One region of the Mycobacterium sp. NGS16 genome, then DNA from elsewhere that is predicted to be linked to it. Evidence: predicted binding sites of a transcription regulator. Region 1 holds the regulator's gene; the other holds the start of a gene.

Region 1 (5,722 bases):
ACCGGTTCATCCGACGAGGCGACGTACTGGTAGAGCCGCTGCCGCACCGGATCGTCCAGCGCGCTCAACCCGGCTAGCGGATCCAGGCCGCCGCGGGGAGGGGTGCTCATCGTCCCAATGTAACACCAAAAAATATTGACAAATAGGGTTGCGTGCCGCCACGCTAAGGCCCAACGCGGACAAATCGATGGGGGAGAGTGCGATGTCGGTAGCCGTCTACGCGGACCTGCGGCTGGTCGATCGGCCGGTGCCGGACCTCGATGCCGCCGAACAGGCCGCCGCGGCGTTTCTGCAGGCGCTGGGCGTCTCCACCACCGAGGCGGGGCTTGCGGACACCCCCCGCCGGATGGCGCGAGCCTATGCCGAGATGTTCACTCCGAAGCCGTTCGAGGCCACCACCTTTCCCAACGACGAGGATTACGACGAGCTGGTGCTGGTCCGTGACATCCCGTTCCGGTCGATCTGCGAACACCATCTGTTGCCGTTCACCGGAAGCGCCTGTGTCGGTTACCTGCCCGGTGACCGCATCCTCGGCCTGTCCAAGCTGGCCCGGGTGGTCGACTACTTCGCGTGCCGGCCGCAGGTGCAGGAACGTCTCACCAAACAGGTGGCCGACTGGCTCACCGACCACCTGCAGCCACGTGCCGTCGGGGTGGTGATCCGCGCCGAGCACACCTGCATGACGTTGCGTGGGGTACACGCCACCGGCTCGACCACGGTGACTTCGACGCTGCTGGGCACGCTGCGCACCGATGCCCGCTCCCGGCAGGAGTTCTTCTCGCTGGTCGGAATCGGCGGATAGCCGACGGGCCCGCGGTTCAGACCTTGCGGATGACGGTGACGACCTTGCCCAGCACGACCGCGTCGTTACCCGGAATGGGGTCGAAAACAGGATTGTGCGGCATCAGCCACACCTGACCGCCGGCCCGTTTGAAGGTCTTGACGGTGGCTTCCCCGTCGATCATCGCGGCGACGATGTCGCCGTTGTCGGCGACGTTCTGCTGACGCACCACCACCCAGTCGCCATCGCAGATCGCGGCGTCGACCATCGACTCGCCGACCACCTTGAGCAGGAACAGCTCTCCGTCTCCCACCAGTTCGCGGGGGAGGGGGAAGACATCTTCGACCGCTTCCTCGGCCAGGATCGGCCCGCCGGCGGCGATCCGGCCGAGCACCGGGACGAAGGTGGGTTCGGGCAGCGCGTCGGAACCGGCGAAGTCGGTCCGGGGCGCCGCGTCTGAGGGCCCGGCCGATTCCTCGGGGCCGCGGACGTCGACGGCGCGGGGCCGGTTGGGGTCGCGCCGCAGATAGCCCTTGCGCTCCAGTGTGCGTAGCTGGTGGGCGACCGAGGAAGTCGAGGTCAGCCCGACGGCGTCCCCGATCTCCCGGATGCTCGGGGGATAGCCCCGCTCGTTCACCGAGGCGCGGATGACGTCGAGGATGGTGCGCTGCCGGGCGGTCAGCGGTGAATCGGGCACAGCTGCAGGTCCCGGGGCCGCCGTCTTGCTGCTATCGCTCATGAAGGCGAATGTAGTCGCATCGCCGCAATTAATCAAACATGTGTTCGAGGTATGTCGCGCGAGCGTTCGAACGCGGCCGAGACTTGTCGGTGGGCACCGCTAGCCTATTCGACAACGAATCGATCACATGTTCGGACATCGAACATACAATCGATTATGATTCGAACAGTCGAGCGAATACCGGTCGCCGACGCCGAGTGAGGGAGAACCGCACATGATGCTCATCGACACGATCGCCCCGACGTTCGAACCGGCCCGGCCCGAGCGGGTCCGGGCGCATCGCGTTGCCGGGACGTCCGGCCGCGCCCACCCGGTCCAGACCCGTCCCGTGCGCCTCGCCCGGTCGCGCCCGGGCGGGGCGCCGCTGCGGCACCACGGCGCCGGGGTGCTGATGTCGCGCACGGCGCACCGCCCACGGCCGGTCAAGCCCATCACTCCGGTGACCACAGTGGTGCTGGCGCTGATCGCAGCGGGGATCACGGTCTGGCTGGGGCTCATCGCCCAGTTCGGTGCGGCGATGGCCGGCGGCGGCGCCCCCGCGGTGCCCGAACGGCTGGGCGTGGTGCGGGTGCAAAGCGGCGAGAGCCTGCAGCGCCTGGCGGCCCGGGTCGCGCCCGATGCGCCGACCGCGCAGGTCGTCGACCGGATCCGCGAACTCAACAGTCTGGAATCGGCGGCGGTGGACGCCGGCCAGCCGCTGATCGCGCCGATCGGCTGACCGTTGATGCCCGGCCGGCCGCGGCCTGCGGCTACTGCGGCGCGCCGCCCGGCACCCGCGCAGGTACGCTCACAGTTGTCCCAGTGGTCCGGATCGCCTCAGCGCGTGCGGGTGTCCGGCTCTCGGCACGGCGAAGGAGCGGCCATGCATTGCCCGTTTTGTCGCCATCCAGACTCCCGGGTGGTGGATTCCCGCGAAACCGACGAAGGTCAGGCCATTCGCCGCCGCCGGTCCTGCCCGGAATGCGGTCGTCGCTTCTCCACCGTGGAGACCGCGGTGCTGGCCGTGGTGAAACGCAGCGGCGTCACCGAGCCGTTCAGCCGGGAGAAGGTCATCAGCGGGGTGCGCCGGGCCTGCCAGGGCCGCCATGTCGACGATGACGCGCTCAACCTGTTGGCCCAGCAGGTCGAAGACGCGGTGCGCGCGGCGGGCTCACCGGAGATTCCCAGCCACGAGGTGGGTTTGGCGATTCTGGGCCCGCTGCGCGAACTCGACGAAGTGGCCTACCTGCGATTCGCCTCGGTCTACCGGTCCTTCTCGTCGGCGGCCGACTTCGAGCGGGAGATCGAGGCGCTGCGCGAACACCGGCAGGTGCCCAGCACCGGTTGAGGCTCGCGGCGCCATGCCGCACTACGCTGGCCCCATGGCACCCGACCTGCACCCGAATCTTGTGGAGCTGGCACCGCTGCTGGGCACTTGGTCTGGCCGGGGCTCGGGGGTGTATCCCACGATCACGTCGTTCGACTACCTCGAAGAGGTGGTGTTCTCCCACGTCGGCAAACCGTTTCTGGTCTACGGCCAGAAGACGAAGTCGGCCGCCGACGGTCTGCCACTGCACGCCGAGACCGGATACCTACGGGTGCCGCAGCCCGGCCGGATCGAATGGGTGCTGGCCCACCCCAGCGGTATCACCGAGATCGAGGTGGGCAGCTATGCGGTGACCGCCGACGGCATCGAACTCGAGATGTCGGCGCCGACGATCGGGCTGGCGCCGACCGCCAAAGAGGTGACAGCGCTGCGCCGCCACTACCGCCTCGCCGGCGACGAGCTGTCCTACACCTTGGACATGGGCGCGGTCGGCCAACCGGCGCAGAACCATCTCACCGCTGCGCTGCGACGAACGAGATAGGCCGGCCGTCACGGCGTGTCGTCGTCGCCCCGGTCCTTCTTCGCCTCCTGGGCTAAGAACCGTTCGAACTCGGCCCCGAGTTCATCGGCGCTGGGCAGATCCTCGTCGCGGGCCAGCAACGAGCGGTTCTCCTGCGCGGCGATGAACGCGTCGTACTGGCGTTCCAGTGCCGCCACCACCTGCGCCACTTCGGCGCTCGCCTCGACCTGTTCATCGATCTTGGCCCGGATATCGGCCGCGGCTGCACTGAGTTCGGCCAGCGGCAACTGCAGGGAGCCGGTCTGGGCCGCCTGCCGCAGCAGCGCCTCGGCCGCCTCGGGGTAGTCGGTTTGTGACACGTAGTGCGGCACGTGCACGGTGAACCCGACCACCTCGTGGCCGTGCTGGGCCATCCGGTACTCCAACAGGTTGGAGGCGCTGCCCGGCACCTGGACCTCGGCGATCCACGGGGTGAAATCGGTGATCAGCTCGCGGTTGTTGGAGTGCGCGGTCAGCGTCACCGGCCGGGTGTGCGGAACCGCCATCGGGATGGTGCCCAACCCGATGGTCCGCCGAACCCCGAGCCGCTCGGCCAACAGCCGCACAGCGGTGATGAAACGCTCCCACTTGAGATCCGGCTCCATGCCGGCCAACAGCAGAAACGGTGTCCCCGCGGTGTCCCGCAGGGCATAGAGGCTCAACTCCGGCTCGGCATAGTGGGTGAAGTGGTCGGTCTTGAACGTCATCACCGGTCGCCGCGACCGGTAGTCGAGCAAGTCGTCGATCGCAAACGATGCCACCAGCTCACTGTCGAGGGTGGCCTTGAGGTGGCTGGCGGCCAACCGGATCGCGTGCCCGGCGTCGGAGAAGCCCTCCAACGCGTGGATCAGGACCGGACCCGCGCCGTCGGGCGACGTCACCTGGGGCGCCGGGACCTCCAGCTCGTACATGCCGCCTTGCTCGGCCTGGTAGTGCCGGCGCCGGTCGGGACCGGTGTCCGGATGCTCGGCCATTACCTTCGCCTCCTCATTCCTGCAGATCTCGGTGCGGGTCGCACCGCCTAGTTTCCCTCACGTCGGGCCCGCACCGGAAAACGGTGCGGGCATGCGATCGAAAACACCCGGGTGCGCCGACCGCATTCCCCGGTGGGGTTCCCGTTCGCTCAGCGATGAAATCCCGGTCGCCGGGCCCGCGGGGTCGGCTCACAGTTGCCGATTCGTCCACAAAGCGGCCGCGTACCCGGCGCGGGCGCGCCCCGATGACGGTGGGTGTCGTCAACGTTGCTGCCATGACGACCAAGCAACCGGAATTCACCCTGAATCGCCCGGGAGCGCTGATTGCGGCGCTGCCGGCCATCCTCGGCTTCGTGCCGGAGAAATCTCTGATCCTGGTCTCGGTCGACGGCGGCGAGCTGGGGGCGGTGCTGCGGGTCGACCTCTGCGACGAACTCGCCGACACCGTCGGTCATCTCGCCGACGTCGCCGCGGCCGCCGCCCCGGCAGCGGCGATCGCGGTGATCGTCGACGCCGCCGGCGCGCGCTGCCCGGTCTGCAACGACCAGCATCGCCGGCTGGTCGATGCCCTGTCGCTGGAGTTGTCGCGCAACGACATTGCGCTGCTCAGCGCGCATGTGGTGGACCGGGTGGCGCGCGGGGGCCGGTGGCGCTGTGTCGACGGCTGCGGCGCGGGCGGCCCGGTCGAAGACCCGGCGGCGTCTCCGCTGGCCGCAGCCGCGGTGCTGGAGGGCAGGCGGCTGTATCCGCGCCGGGCGGACCTGCAGGCGGTGATCGCCCCCGACACCGCGTGCCTTGTCGCGGTGGCAGCCGTGATCGACGACCAAGCCGCAGACCGGGCGGCCGCGGTCGCTGCCGACGGTCAGCGCCGGGCCCGCCGCGACGTCGAAGCGATGCTGCAGGCCGTGGCCGCGTTGGCCGCCGGTCGCGAGCCAACCGAGGTGGAACTGGCGCGGCTTGGATGCTCGCTGACCGACGTTTTGGTCCGCGATACCTTGTGCGCATTGGCAATCGGCGAACACGCCAGCGACGCGGAGATGTTGTGGTCGATCTTGGCGCGCGCGCTGCCTGGTCCGTGGCGGGCCGACGCGCTGGTGCTGCTGGCGTTCAGCGCCTATGCGCGGGGGGACGGGCCGCTGGCCGGAGTGTCGCTGGAGGCCGCGTTGCGCTGCGTGCCGGATCACCGGATGGCGGGCCTGCTCGACACGGCGCTGCAGTCGGGATTGCGTCCGGACCGGATCCGCGGGCTGGCCGACACCGGATTTCGGCTGGCGGCACAGCTCGGCGTGCGGCTCCCGCAGCGGCAGGGCCTCGGCCGGCGCGCCGGCTGAGAGCAACCGGTCAGACCTTCTGAACCTTGACG
Region 2 (5,722 bases), on a different contig from region 1:
CGGCACCGGCCGAGCTGCGGCGCGGTATCGCGATCGTGAACGCACCGCTGGTGCACATCGGCGGGGTGTTCCGGGTGCTGCAGAGTGTCGCCGAGGCGAGATCCTTCGTGCTGCTGGACCGCTTCGAGCTGGACCGCTGGGCCGATGCGGTGCGCAAGTATCGGCCGCGTGCGGTGTCCCTGGTGCCCGCGGCGCTGCGGATGGTGCTGCACTCGACGCTGGGCCGCGAGGACCTGTCCAGCATCCGTGCGGTCACCTCGGGTACCGCACCGCTGTCGGCCGACGACGCCGATGCGTTCACCGAGAAGTTCGGCATCCCGGTACTCACCTCGTACGCGGCAACCGAATTCGGGGGCGGAGTGGCCGGGTGGACGCTCGTGGACTACCGGCGGTTCTGGCGGGACAAGCGCGGCAGCGTCGGCCGGGCCAGCCTGGGGGCGCAACTGCGGGTGGTCGGCGACGACGGTGTTCCGCTGAGACCCGATGAGCCTGGCCTGCTCGAGGTCAAGCCGGGTCAGCTCGGTCCCGACACGGCCTGGATGCGCACCACTGACCTGGCGCGCATCGACGCCGACGGCTTCCTGTGGATCCTGGGCCGGGCGGATCAGGCCATCATCCGCGGCGGGTTCAAAGTGATGCCCGACGACGTCCGGGCCGCACTCGAGGCCCATCCGGCGGTCAGAGGTGCTGCCGTGGTGGGGCGTGCGGATGACCGCCTGGGCCAGACCCCCGTCGCCGCAGTCGAGCTGCGGGCCGGTGCTGCCACCGACGCCGAGACACTGGTCGATTTCCTGAGCACCCGCCTGGCGCGCTACGAGATTCCCACCGACATCGCCATCGTCGACGACCTCCCACGAACGCCCTCGGGCAAGGCCGACCTGGGCGCGGTGCGGGCCCTGATCGGAGCGCCAGGACAGCATGGCCGCTGACGCGCTCGACACTCTGCCGGAAGTCCTGGCCGCCCAGGCCCGTTCGCGCGGCCCTCACCCCCTGCTGATCTGCGACACCGAGCGGATCAGCTACGCCGACGCCGAGCAGCGCTCCGCGGTCTTGGCCGGACACCTCATTGCGCTCGGGGCCGGCAGGGGCACCCATGTCGGGCTGTTGTATCCCAACGGTGCGGCCTTCGTGGTAGGCATGTTTGCGGCAGCCCGCATCGGCGCGGTGGTGGTGCCGTTCCCCACCTTCGCCACCGCGCCGGAGCTGCGCCGCCAACTGGCCCACAGCGATGTGCAGATCCTGCTGGCCGCCGAAACGTACCGGTCCCACGACTATCGCCGGCGCCTCAGCGAAGCGCTCTCCGACGCCGACATCGCCGGCGCGGCACCGTTGTTCAGCGCCCATACCCCGCAGCTGCGCCACGTGGCGTTCGACGCCGATGCGGTCGGCATTGACGTTCCGGCCACGCTGAAAGCCCTCGAAACCGATGTCGACGGCAGCGATCCGCTGGCCATCGTCTACACCTCCGGGTCGTCCGGCGCGCCCAAGGGGGTGATACATACCCATGCCGGTCTGCTCGGCCACCAACGCAACCTCAACGAGCTCCGCCGGCTCACCGCATCCGACATCTTGTTCTGCAATTCACCGTTCTTCTGGATCGGGGGCTTCGCCTTCGCACTGCTGGCCACCATGCTGGCCGGATCGACGCTGCTGTGCTCCAACGCCACCGACCCCGGCGCCACGCTGGATCTGCTGGAGGTTGAAAAGCCCACCGTGACCAATGGTTTCGTCAGCGGGATTTCTGCGTTGGCGCAGCATCCCAGTATGGCCCGTCGGGACCTGTCGTCACTGCGCCGCGGCAACCTGTACCCGCTCATGGCACCCGAGACCCGTCCCACCGACCCGGAGCTGCGGCACAACATGCTGGGGTCGACCGAGACCGGCGGCCCGGTGCTGCTCAGCGAGGACGACACCGACCAGCCCGAGCACCGGCGCGGCAGCTACGGCCGACCGGCGCCCGGGTTCGAGTGCCGCGTCGAGGCCGGTGAGTTGTTGGTGCGCGGGCGCTACCTGATGCAGCGCTACCACAAGCGCAGCCAGGAGGAGTCCTTCGACGCCGACGGCTGGTTACACACCGGGGACCTGGTCCGCGTGGACGCAGACGGCTTCTACTACTACCTGGGCCGGCGGGACGCGCTGATCAAGACCGCCGGTGCCACTGTGTCACCGGCCGAGGTGGAACGCGCCATCGCGAAGGTGACCGGCGGCACCGTCGCCCACGTGGTCGCTATCCCCGACGCCGACCGCGGACAGCTGGTGGCCGCCGTCCTCGAGTGCGACACCGAGATCGACGAACAATCGCTGCGCGAACGGCTGAAAGCGCAGCTGTCGGTGTACAAGATCCCCCGCCTGTTCGCCACGATGCCGGCCGCCGAGGTCCCGCTGTTGTCCAGCGGCAAGGTTGACCGGCACCGGCTGGCGCAGCTGTTTTCGCGGAGCTCCGATGTCTGACACCGTCGACGCCCTGGTCCGCGCCCGCGCGGCCGCCTTCCGGGACAAGCCTGCGGTGATCGATCCCGTCGACCGGATCGGCTACGCCGACCTCGACGCGTCCTCACGCGACCTGGCGGCGGTCTTGGTGGCGGCCGGCGTCGGCAAGGGCACCCGGGTCGGGCTGATCATGCCCAACGGCGTCGACTGGGTGCGGACCGCCATCGCGCTGACCCGCATCGGAGCGGTGCTGGTTCCGCTGAGCACGCTGTTGACCGCACCCGAGCTGACCGCGCAGCTTCGCGTCGCCGCGGTGCAATTCCTGGTCAGTGTGGAGGAATTCCGCCGGCGCCGTTACCTCGACGGCCTCGAGGCAGCGCAAGCCGAACTGCCTGCGCTGCAACGCCTCTGGACCGCTGACCGGTTGGCGTCGACCACGCCCGAGGCCGATCCGGCACGGATCGTCGACGCACTGGCCGCAGCCGTCACGCCCAGCGACCCGCTGGTGATCATGTTCACCTCCGGCAGCAGCGGCCCGCCGAAGGGCGTACTGCATTCGCACGGCAGCGCCTTGGGCGCCGTCCGCGCCGGGCTGGCGGCCCGTTGCATCAACGCCGACACCCGGCTGTATCTGCCGATGCCGTTCTTCTGGGTCGGCGGTTTCGGCGGCGGTGTGCTGTCGGCGCTGCTGGCCGGGGCGACGCTGGTCACCGAACCGATCCCAAAACCGGACACCACGTTGCGGCTGCTGGAAACCGAACGGGTGACGCTGTTTCGGGGCTGGCCCGATCAGGCTGAGGCACTGGCCCGCCACCGCGGCGGCGCCGATCTGTCGGCGCTGCGGCCCGGAAGCCTGGAGGCACTGCTTGCTCCGGAGTTGCGCTCCGCACCCGGGGCGCGGGCCAACCTGTTCGGGATGACCGAGTCGTTCGGCCCGTACTGCGGCTACCCGGCCGACACCGACATGCCACCATCGGCCTGGGGTAGCTGCGGAAAGCCGTTCGCCGGCATGGAGGTTCGGATTGTCGACCCCGAGACCGGTGTGCCGGTGCCGCCCGGGGCGATCGGGACGATCCAACTGCGCGGACCGCACATCCTGCGCGGCATCTGCCGCCGCAGCCGCGAAGACACCTTCACCGTCGACGGCTTCTACCCCACCGGCGATCTGGGCCGCCTCGACGACGACGGATTCCTGTTCTACCACGGCCGATCCGACGACATGTTCAAGGTCAGCGGCGCCACCGTGTACCCGAGTGAGGTGGAGAAGGCACTACGGGCCATCGACGGTGTCGAGGCCGCCTTCGTGACCAACGTGTCCGACGGCGACCGGGACCGGGTGGGGGCGGCCGTGGCCTGCGATGCGCTGACCGTCGAGCAGTTGCGCGCGAAGGCCAGTGAACTCCTGAGCCCGTTCAAGGTGCCATCGGTGTGGCTGTTGGTCTCGGGTCCCGAGGACGTTCCGCGCGGGCCGACCGGCAAGATCGACAAGGCCCGCCTGCGGGAGATGCTGACCGAATCAACTGCCGAAACGCCCAGGTGAGCGCGAGCCCCCATCGGGCACCGGCCCGGTTCGCGGTTATCCCCAATTGCCGGTCTATCCACAATTGACCCGCGGATGGAGGTCCTATCGCTCATCTGTTCGATAGCGTGACGTCATGTCGATCAGCGATGAGGTCTTGCTCCCGCAGGAGGCCGCGCGTGCCGCTGTCCGCGCTGATCTGGACCTCGTCGATGCCGCTTACGCGCGGATGCGGGCCGCCGACACCGACATGGTGGGCAATGCGTTTCGTATCGAGGTCGCCGAACGGCTGGAAACCCAGCACCGGGTCAACCGCGGCTTGTCCTACCGCATGTTCGGAGAGATCGAGCAACCTATCGACAGCTTGGGCGAAGCCGAACTGCCACCGCACACCAGCGCCCGTGATGCCCTTCGGCAGCGGTTACGGATCACGCGCGGCGAAGTCCGGCGCCGCTTCGCCCTCGCCGCGCGCATTCGGCGCCGCCGCAGCCTCACCGGCCCCACTCTGCCACCCGCCCTACCCGAACTGGCCGCCGCCATCGAGAACGGTGAGCTCGGTGAAGACCACATCACCACCATCACCAAAGCCCTCGACCACCTACCTGCCAAGGCCACCAGCGCGGACCACGAACAGGCCGAACACCTCTTGGTCGCCAACGCCCGCCGCCAGGACTCCCCGTTCGTGGCCGCCGTCGGGCGCAGCATCGCCGACACCATCGCCGAACGCCTCGGCCACTACAGCGACGTCGACCGCGCACGGCGGCGCACCCTGAGTCTGGGTCCCCAACAGCACGATGGCATGAGTCGCGTTTCGGGCTGCATCGACCCCGAAACCCGGGCCTACCTCGAAGCCGTCATTGCCGCTGTGCGGCCGGGGCACCACCTACCCGACGCCGACACACCGGACCTGCGCAACGAAGGCCAGCGCGCTCACGACGCCCTCAAGATCGCACTGCGCCACGCCATCGAATCCGAAAAGCTGGGCACCCACCGCGGTACCCCCGTCACCGTCATCGTCTCCACCACCCTGACCGAACTCGACCAAGCGGTCCACGCCACCAAGGACCTCTCCGTCGCCATGCCGGCGGCGGCACGTACCGGCGGCGGCTCTCGGCTGCCCATGCGTGACCTCATCCGTATGGCCGCCAACTCGATTCACTACCTTGCGGTGTTCGATGACCACTCCAACCGCCCGCTGTACCTGGGACGCAGCAAACGTATCGCCACCGCCGACCACCGCATCATCTGCCACGCACGAGATCGGGGCTGCACGAGACCGAACTGCACCCAACCGGGGTACCGCTGCGAGGTACACCATTGTCCCGGCTGGGCCGGTGGTGGACGCACCGATGCCGACGCCCTCTGGTTCGCGTGCCCTCACGATCACGCCGGCGAAACCAACGGCCGCTATACCACCACGCCCCATAACGGACGCCTCGCATGGAGCGACGGTAGTGGCCCACCTGAGATCAACCACGCCCACCACCCCGAGGAACTCCTCAACGACCCCGACGGAGTTCCCTAGCGGCGCCGAGATGGTCAGCCGTTCCGCGGATCTCGCGTACGGACTGTCACTGCGAGGCTACGGTGCGGTGCATTGTGCGTCGGCCGCCCGACTGGCCGATGACACCGTCGTCGCCGCATCCGGTCACCAATACCTACTGTCGGCATGACCGAGCTGGGCATAGCAACTTACGACACCGGGCGGTCTTGATCCACCACACCGCGTTCGACGAGGTGATCGATCATCGGCGCCGCCCCGGCGGCCAGGTG

What was found. The regulator LexA, encoded in region 1, represses DNA repair genes until DNA is damaged. The targets are predictions, from matches to a motif close to CGAACANNTGTTCG.
Region 2: a site for LexA is predicted at 4,059-4,072, ahead of AC5Y4Q_RS01915 (HNH endonuclease signature motif containing protein). Genes of this name have one in related genera too.

The regions. Positions count from the first base shown of each region.
Region 1 covers NZ_JCALEE010000008.1:59,846-65,567, forward strand. Annotated here, with positions in the region: gene AC5Y4Q_RS17260 (helix-turn-helix transcriptional regulator) at 1-110, opposite strand, end outside; gene folE (GTP cyclohydrolase I FolE) at 203-802, shown strand; gene lexA (transcriptional repressor LexA) at 819-1,520, opposite strand; gene AC5Y4Q_RS17275 (LysM peptidoglycan-binding domain-containing protein) at 1,735-2,238, shown strand; gene nrdR (transcriptional regulator NrdR) at 2,383-2,847, shown strand; gene AC5Y4Q_RS17285 (peroxynitrite isomerase) at 2,882-3,367, shown strand; gene AC5Y4Q_RS17290 (proteasome assembly chaperone family protein) at 3,376-4,359, opposite strand; gene AC5Y4Q_RS17295 (DUF4192 domain-containing protein) at 4,635-5,690, shown strand; gene AC5Y4Q_RS17300 (iron-dependent transcriptional repressor DtxR) at 5,701-5,722, opposite strand, start outside.
Region 2 covers NZ_JCALEE010000001.1:389,772-395,493, reverse strand. Annotated here, with positions in the region: gene AC5Y4Q_RS01930 (class I adenylate-forming enzyme family protein) at 1-929, shown strand, start outside; gene AC5Y4Q_RS01925 (class I adenylate-forming enzyme family protein) at 919-2,451, shown strand; gene AC5Y4Q_RS01920 (class I adenylate-forming enzyme family protein) at 2,444-3,970, shown strand; gene AC5Y4Q_RS01915 (HNH endonuclease signature motif containing protein) at 4,086-5,474, shown strand; gene AC5Y4Q_RS01910 (GntR family transcriptional regulator) at 5,642-5,722, opposite strand, start outside.